DNA from 2 places in the Thalassolituus oleivorans MIL-1 genome. Region 1 is predicted to be linked to the other one. Evidence: predicted binding sites of a transcription regulator. Region 1 holds the regulator's gene; the other holds the start of a gene.
The links. Region 1 encodes LexA, which represses DNA repair genes until DNA is damaged. Its sites were predicted from a motif close to TACTGTNTANNTANACAGTA; they were not measured.
Positions count from the first base shown of each region.

Region 1 (4,554 bases):
CGCCTGCGATAATGCCATAACGCTTTCAGCGTTATGACCAAAAGCACGATCACCAATTACCCGCGAACAATCGCGTTCAATATCCAGTACTGGCGCGTAACTTAAATCGACACCGTGTTGCAGCAACTCTACCGCCATTAACCAACCAAGATCTCGAACATCTTGCAGGGTTTGGTCAGGGTTTTTCAGGTAGTCATTTTCGAAACTCAGCATCGCGGGCAACCTTGTAAAGCCCTCGCGAAAACGCTGCACTCGCCCGCCTTCTTGATCCACACTGATCAATAGATCAGGGCGTATTTCATGTAAGGCTTGGGTTAAGCGCTGCAATTGCTGCGGCGATTGATAATTACGACTAAATAAAATTAAACCGCAAATTTCTGGCTGCATTAAAAAGGTTTTATCATTCGCGGTTAGCTCAAACCCCGCAATATCAGCAACCACACCGATAGCGTTATTTTGAATGATTAAAGGTTGCGACATGGGATAGTCCTAAAACTGTGTGCCTGAATCCAAACGGGGGTACCCGCAGATACACGATCAAATAGATCAACGACATCTTGGTTACGCATACGGATACAACCATGTGACAGCGGCACCCCCATAGGCTCACTATCCGGTGTGCCGTGAATATAGATATAACGACGTGCACTATCGACATTACCAAAGCGATTGCGACCGATTTCTTGCCCTTGTAACCAAAGAATACGAGACAAGATCCAATCTCGATTAGGATAACGCTGAGCAAGCTCAGGCGAATAACGTTCACCTGTGGGACGACGACCAACAAAAACACTGTTAAGCGGCTGTTCAGCGCCAATGCAGGCTCTAATTTTATGCCATCCACGAGGAGTACAATTAGACCCCTCTGCCTCTCCAGCTCCATTCAGCGCTGTCGATACCGGATATTGAATACATAGCCCTGCGCTGGTAAAGCGCAGAAGCTGGTCTTCAATAGATATTTCGATCAGACATTCGTCCGACATGTTCGCTCCAAGAAGCTGACGCTAAAAACAACTACACCGATTTTTTCAGAGCCGGAGCTTTTAGACCAGCCCCTAAGAAAGGTAAGAGTTGATCTACGACTTGCGCCACATTGGTTGGTTCACCTAAATCATGCTCCGCCATGGCAGTTAACGAATCAACGCCCGATAAAGTAAACATGGTAGCGCCCAACATAAAGTGGATTCGCCAAAAGCGATCAGCATCCGATAACTCAGGTGTAGCCGCTGTCACTAAGGCCATATACTGTTGGAACACAGGGCCATATTCAGACTTCAAGAATTTGCGTAAGTGTCCTTGGCCTTGGGTATATGCTAAACCGAGCAGACGCATGAAAATATCCAAACGCTGTGGCCGAGTACCGCCACTGCGCAAGGCAACACCAGATAACAACACCAATAAACCATGCAGCTCAATGCCGTCGTCAGCTTGGCGAGATTTGTAAGCTTCTAATGCTTCAGCAAGGTTTTCAGAAAAAGGCGTTAAAAAGCGCGCGAACACGGCCTGAATTAGCGACTTCTTTGAACCAAAATGATAATTCACAGCCGCCAGATTGACACCGGCTTTGGTCGTGATGTTACGCAGGGAGGTTTCAGCAAACCCCCGCTCTGAGAATAATTCTTCGGCGGCATCCAATATGCACTTCGCCGTATCTTTCTGTGCCATGTCTCTAGCATCCAACTAACGAGTGTTTGAAACATACGTTTAAAACGCTTTATTCGCAAGTAAGAAACCGCCAAATTCCGAGCTAAGAGCACAGTGGACAATGATAAAAATTAGTATTTAGCGGTTTCTGGGGCTTTACAGAGCAAAAAACACTGTATATATTTCCACTTACTGTATGAATTAACAGCTTGGACAAAACATCATGGTTAAGCTCACCGCACGGCAGCAACAGGTTCTGGACTTTATCCGCTCTTCATTAGAGGAGACAGGATTTCCACCGACTCGCGCTGAAATAGCAACAGAGCTAGGTTTTAAGTCGCCCAACGCCGCTGAAGAGCACTTAAAAGCCCTTGCTCGCAAAGGCGCTATCGAAATGATGCCTGGTGCATCACGTGGCTTACGTATCGTCGAAGAAGCGAATCTAGGCCTACCTATCATAGGTCGAGTGGCGGCTGGAGAGCCTATTTTGGCACAAGAGCACATCAACGATTATTGCGAAATCCCACCATCCTTTTTCAAACCTGAAGCCGACTTTTTACTTGAAGTACACGGTGACAGCATGAAAGACATTGGCATCATGAATGGCGACTTCATAGCAGTTCACAAGATGGATACCGCCCGCAATGGCCAAATTATCGTTGCCCGGGTAGGTGAAGAAGTGACCGTTAAGCGTTATCAAAAGAACCGTAATCACGTCACCTTATTCCCAGAAAATGAAGACTATCAACCGATTGAGGTCGACTTAAAAAAAACGGAGTTTGCCGTGGAAGGTCTGTACGTTGGTGTGGTTCGTCGCAGTTAATTGATTAGATAAGTAGTACGTTTGATTAAGGGGATTGTTATGCGCCAGTTAAGCTTTGAAATTGAACAGCCAGCAATGTCTGCGAGTACGAGTATCACACCATCGTTAGGTCGCATGGTTGACCACGCAAAGTTAGGCCACACAAACAGCGGTAGCTTAACGGAGGTAATAGTAAGTGAAGGTGGAGCCATTCAGCCCTTCCAACTTTTACCTATGCTAGCGCACTGCAATGCCCATCAGCGTTGGTTAATGTGGCTCAGTCCAAATCTCAGCATGAACAAGCACTGGCTTAAAAGCGTGGGTCTTAGTGACTCCCCCGTGGTTCACCTGGATAGCAACTGCGAATCGCAACTAACCCTTTGTCAACGCATTCTGCAGGCGAAAACAAGCCATTTGATTATCGAGTGGTGTGGCGATCTTAGTACTGAGGATCGCGCTGAGATTCGCAGTTTAGCGATCAATAGCGGCAGCCATGTTGTATTGACCCGTTCGCTATGAAGTCATAATCAAAACGATTACTGTATGCAAAACATAAAAAAGCCCCATTGGGATGGGGCTTTTTTTTGGGCGTCGTAACCGCAAGCTAAAACTTAAGCAATTAATGCAAGCTACGATGGTGTTCTGGCGCATCGAAATCTTCGCGCTCTACTTCCATGCCAGATAGCTCACCGACCTTACGCACTCCGGCTTCAAGCATTACGCGAGCCACATCCATATGATGGGCCTGTAAACTAGCCTTAGCGTCTTCAGAAAAGTGGATACACACAAGTGCATCACCGTCTTGTTCATCCGCACGGCGCAACGCAATGTCACCGTTCGATAATTCAACTATTTCAAAAAAGCGTGCCATATCCGCCTCTCAAAAGTGGGCGCGGGAGTTTATCACAGCATGCACCTTTAACACTAAGTTAAAGTGGCACGTAACTGTAATCCTTGAACTGTCTATTTAGCTTTCTTGGCGATTCTCGCGTTGAGCATCGATCAAATCACTCAACTGACTTAACCATTTGCTAGCAGGTGACGCGTTATCTTGAAGCAAAGTAATGGAATTTAAACTTGCTGCATCACCAAACGGATCGAAGGTGTCGACTTCAATAGTCCTTGATGAAGTTGGCTGCGCCTGTTCGGCAACTGCTTTGAGCATAGCAGTCAGCCACGAAAAACTGTCAGCACGAAGAAACTGTATTTCTTTCATTTCACCCGTTACGAGCGGTGTATGTGCTAATAAATCTTCAAGTGTGGCAACTGGCTGACGATAATTCGCCATCTCAGCCAATTCGTTTAGATAAGAAACGTAAGCATCGTACAACAAGTACTGAGCGCCCTGCTCTAATCCATCAAGCAAGGCCTCAGGACCGTCCAAGCGCTCTCTCTGCTCTAGCAGCAAGCGTACTTGATATAACTTTTGATTGGTAAAACCGATCCACTTAGACAAGTAAGCGTCCTCAGAAATCCAATTTAAAGCCAAGGTGTAAACCTTCGCCTAACTTGTAACGACTATTGGCGTTTTCAAACTGAATGCTGGTGTAGCGAAATCCAGTGTACAAGTGGGCCGTTGGCAGCAAGTTATATTGAATACGAATATCAGAATCGACCATATTTTCGACTTCTGAAAACGAAATAACTGGCGGCGCATAGTAGGCGTAACCGGCTAACGCGAGATCGCGATTAAACGGCATGCTGTAGCGGAAAAAACCACCCACACCAATTGCAGCACCATCGGCGTTATCAGTAATCACTGCGTATGCGTTACCGCCAACACCAATGTAAAGATCGCTCTGATTGTTACGAACATCAACCACATGCACGCCACCAGAAATGATGTCGCCATCACTGGAGTTGTGTAACACAGCGGCATTCAGGTGCATGCCTGTGCTCAATTGCGTTGCATCGTATGCCAAACGAACGTTGTCGTCTGACAGGCTTAAATCGAGTGAACCACCAGCGTGAACCAAGCTACCACTTACTGTCAGCGCACCAACGGCGAACAATCGCGCCATCTTTGCTATGGTCAATTTCATCGTCTTCCCCAAATATAAAAAATCGCGACGGTGAGCAATCACGTCGCGTTTAGACTAGGCATGATA
Region 1 is NC_020888.1:2,207,497-2,212,050, forward strand. Features, by position in the region: gene nagZ (beta-N-acetylhexosaminidase) at 1-480, opposite strand, end outside; gene TOL_RS10045 (L,D-transpeptidase) at 465-983, opposite strand; gene TOL_RS10050 (TetR/AcrR family transcriptional regulator) at 1,015-1,665, opposite strand; gene lexA (transcriptional repressor LexA) at 1,868-2,467, shown strand; gene TOL_RS10060 (cell division inhibitor SulA) at 2,507-2,965, shown strand; gene TOL_RS10065 (hypothetical protein) at 3,066-3,317, opposite strand; gene TOL_RS10070 (DUF6586 family protein) at 3,414-3,902, opposite strand; gene TOL_RS18365 (YfaZ family outer membrane protein) at 3,913-4,488, opposite strand.

Region 2 (4,554 bases), 670 kb from region 1:
TATCTTGGAGAGTGATCCAGATGCTCACATGAGTGCAGAAGATGTTTATCGCGCGTTAATTGAAGCGGGCGAAGATGTCGGTTTGGCGACGGTATACCGTGTATTAACCCAGTTCGAAAGCGCTGGGTTGGTTACTCGTCATAACTTTGATGGTGGTCACTCGGTGTTTGAGTTGGCGCGAGGCGAACACCATGATCATATGGTTAACGTCGATGATGGTACTGTTATCGAGTTTACCAATACGCAAATCGAACGCTTACAGCACGAAATCGCTGAACAGCATGGGTTCGATTTGGTTGATCACAGCTTAGTGCTTTACGTTCGTAAAAAATAAGCTGGCTGTCATTTTAAAAAACCGCACTGCATTACTGCAGTGCGGTTTTTTTTATGGGCGCTACTTTTATGTTAAAGGTCACAGTGCCGATTACGAGCGCACCAACGCGAGCATCTCTGAGGCATGCGCCAATGTCTGGCTGGTAATTTCGATCCCGCCTAACATACGAGCGAGTTCTTCCGCTCTTTGTTTGCTACTTAGCTCCCGAATACGCGTATGAGTGGCTTCATCACCACTGACCTTACTGACTTGGAAGTGCTGATGCGCTTGGGCGGCCACTTGCGGCTGGTGAGTGACGCACATAACTTGGCTATTGTTACCGAGTTTACGCATTAGTCGACCAACACGTTCCGCAGTGCCGCCACCTATACCAACATCGACTTCGTCGAAAATTAGGCTTGGCACTTTACTGGTAGCAGCGGTGACGACCTGAATCGCTAAGCTAATACGCGATAATTCACCGCCAGATGCTACTTTTGCCAATGGGCCTGCAGGCATTCCCGGATTGGTCTGCACGATGAAGTGAATGTCGTCGATGCCATGGCTTTGTGCTTGCTTAATATCTTGGGGAATTACTTGGGTGATAAACCGTGCTCGCCCGAGAGATAACGCCTCAAAGTGGGCTTCAATATCTTTATCCATTTGTGTTGCGGCATGGATGCGAGCATTGCTTAAGGCTTGAGCTTCGCTTAAGAAGGCTTGGTAGAGCGATTCTACTTCAGCTCGTAATTCTGCTAAATCCTCATCTGACAACGACAAAGCAGCGAGCGCTTGTTCCTGTTCTTGCCAATGTGCATACACTTGTTGAGCATTAATGTGATGCTTGCGCGCCATCGTGTAGATATCGCTTAAACGACTTTCGATTTGCTGTAAGCGATGCGGATTGATATCGACACCATCTAGATAGCGCTGTAATGAATTACCGGCTTCTTCTAATTGGATATGCGCTTGCTGTAAGAGATCACGGGCTTCTTCTAAGTGCGGATGGCGATCATCAATTTGTTGCAGCTGATGAATCGCTTGATAGACCATCTGAGTGGCGGCTTGCTCGCTGTTATCGTCACCTAGGCAGGCAATAACCGCAGATTGACCGCTTAATAGCGTGTTTTCGGCATTGGCTAAACGTTTGTGTTCGGCTTCAAGTTCATCCAGTTCAAGTTCACCAATTGCCAGTTCACGTAACTCTTCAACTTGATAGGTTAATAGCTGACGTTGAGCTTGAAGCTCGGCGCTTTCTTCCTGCAGGCTTTTGAGTTGGCGATATTGCGTTTGCCATTGGCGATATAACCCACTGACTTTGGTCGTTTGTTCCGATAGCCCAGCATAGCTGTCGAGCAGCTGTCTCGGGGTGTCTTTTTCTAGCAAGCGTTGGTGAGCATGCTGTGAATGCACATCAATTAAGTGGCTAGCGATTTCTTTTAAGTCGTTAGCAGGCACAGGGCGGCCATTTATGTAGCCGCGTGAACGACCTTCAGCCGAAATTATTCGGCGTAAAATAACTTCGTCATCGCTAGGGAAATCATAGCTTTTTAACCAAGCTTGGGCGTTGCTATTGGTCTTAAATGTGGCGCATACCTCGGCTTTGCTTGCGCCTTTGCGCACGCATCCTGCTTCTGCTCGTTGGCCTAAGGCTAAACCTAAGGCATCGAGCAAAATGGACTTACCGGCACCCGTCTCGCCAGTAATAACCGACATTCCTGCACCGAACTCTAATTCCATGTGTTCGACGAGGGCGAATTGATGAATGGACAGATTTGCTAGCATGGTATGCGCTCCAGTATCTGAATGGATATACAGTGTTTTTATATACAGTGGTGCTTATTGTCAAGTGAAGTTTTGAACAGCGCCCTTGAAACACAATTTGTGACCCCCATATAGGAGTCAGATTTCTTGTATGTGAATGAGGATAGATACATGTCAGACGAGCAAAAGGTTCAAGACGAGACCCTGGAACAGGTAGCCCCTGAGGTTGCTGCTGAAACCGAGGACGCAGCGGACGCTTCGCCTGAATCAACGGCTCTGGCGGATGCTCAGAAAGAGATAGCTGAGCTCAAAGAGCAAATGTTGCGTACCCAAGCGGAAATGCAAAACGTACGTCGCCGTGCTGAGCTTGATGTCGAAAAAGCACATAAGTTTGGTTTGGAAAAATTCGCCGCTGAGATGGTGGGCGTCGTTGATAATTTAGAGCGCGGCCTAGCTGCAGCGCCAGAAGAGGAAGCGACGAAGGCAATTCGAGATGGCATTGAAATGACCCTAAGCGGTTTTATTTCATCGCTGGCTCGCTTCAATGTTGATGTGGTTAATCCCGAAGGTGAAACCTTTAATCCTGAGTTTCATCAAGCAATGTCAATGATTGAAAATCCGGATTTGGCCCCAAATACTGTGATTGCAGTGATGCAGAAGGGCTACACATTGCACGGTCGTTTATTGCGTCCAGCGATGGTGATGGTCAGTAAGGGCGCGGCACAAATAGACGAAAAAGCTTAATTTTTGTACTGGTATAGCCTTGAAATAGAAATTCCAGCACCAATATAGAAGTCATCGAACAACACAATTAATCATTACAATATTTGGGCTTTGCGCCCAGAGATTTGGAGAGTAATAGTATGGGTAGAATTATCGGTATTGACCTCGGAACCACCAACTCATGTGTGGCAATCCTTGATGGCGACAAACCAAAAGTTATTGAAAACGCAGAAGGCGATCGTACCACTCCTTCCATCGTTGCGTATGCCGACGAAGAAGTTTTAGTAGGTCAATCGGCTAAGCGTCAGGCGGTTACTAACCCGCACAACACTTTATTCGCAGTTAAGCGTCTAATTGGCCGTAAATTTAAAGATGACGTTGTACAGAAAGACATCTCTATGGTGCCGTACAAAATCATTGAAGCCGATAACGGCGATGCATGGGTTGCTGTACGCGATCAAAAATTCGCACCGCCACAAATTTCGGCAGAAATTCTGAAGAAAATGAAGAAAACCGCCGAAGATTATCTTGGCGAAAAGGTAACTGAAGCGGTGATTACTGTTCCTGCTTACTTTAACGATTCACAACGTCAAGCAACTAAAGATGCGGGTAAAATCGCAGGCCTAGACGTTAAGCGTATTATCAACGAGCCAACCGCGGCTGCTTTAGCGTACGGTATGGATAAAACCGGTGGTGACCGTACTATCGCGGTTTACGACTTAGGTGGTGGTACATTCGATATTTCTATTATCGAAGTTGCTGATGTTGATGGCGAAAAGCAATTCGAAGTATTGGCGACTAACGGTGATACTTTCTTAGGTGGTGAAGATTTCGACTTACGTTTGATCGAATATTTAGCAGCCGAATTTAAGAAAGACACGGGCATTGATTTGCACAACGATCCTTTGGCCTTGCAACGTCTGAAAGAAGGTGCGGAAAAAGCCAAGGTTGAGTTGTCTTCGTCACAACAAACTGATGTGAACTTGCCATACATCACGGCTGATGCGTCAGGTCCTAAGCATTTAAATGTGAAAGTGACTCGCGCGAAATTAGAAAGCTTGGTTGAAGAGCTGGTTAAGCGCTCTATGGATCCTTGTGCCATGGCATTGAAAGATGCTGGCCTGAGTGCTTCTGAGATTGATGAAGTAATCTTGGTTGGTGGCCAGACCCGTATGCCTATGGTGCAGAAAGCGGTTGCTGATTTCTTTGGTAAAGAGCCACGTAAAGACGTAAACCCTGATGAAGCGGTTGCCGTAGGCGCAGCAATTCAAGGTGCGGTTCTTTCAGGCGACGTGAAAGACGTATTACTGTTAGACGTAACACCGCTGACTCTGGGTATTGAAACCATGGGTGGCGTTGCTACGCCAGTGATTGATAAGAACACCACGATTCCTACTAAGAAATCACAAGTGTTCTCAACCGCTGAAGATAACCAAACAGCAGTGACGATTCACGTTGTGCAGGGTGAGCGTAAGCAAGCGGCACAGAATAAGTCTCTTGGTCGTTTTGATTTGGCTGATATTCCGCCAGCACAGCGTGGTATGCCACAAATTGAAGTGACGTTCGACATTGATGCCAACGGTATCTTGAACGTAAGTGCGAAAGATAAGGCAACGGGCAAAGTTCAGTCTATCGTGATCAAGGCGTCTTCAGGTTTGAGTGATGAAGAAATCGAGAAAATGGTAGCCGATGCTGAAGCTAACGCTGAAGCGGATAAAAAGTTTGAAAGCCTAGTGCAAGCTCGTAATACAGCG
Region 2 is NC_020888.1:2,882,046-2,886,599, reverse strand. Features, by position in the region: gene fur (ferric iron uptake transcriptional regulator) at 1-334, shown strand, start outside; gene recN (DNA repair protein RecN) at 425-2,098, opposite strand; gene grpE (nucleotide exchange factor GrpE) at 2,249-2,821, shown strand; gene dnaK (molecular chaperone DnaK) at 2,941-4,554, shown strand, end outside.
Region 2: recN (DNA repair protein RecN) is a predicted target of LexA. The motif match lies at 2,129-2,148, and genes of this name have one in related genera.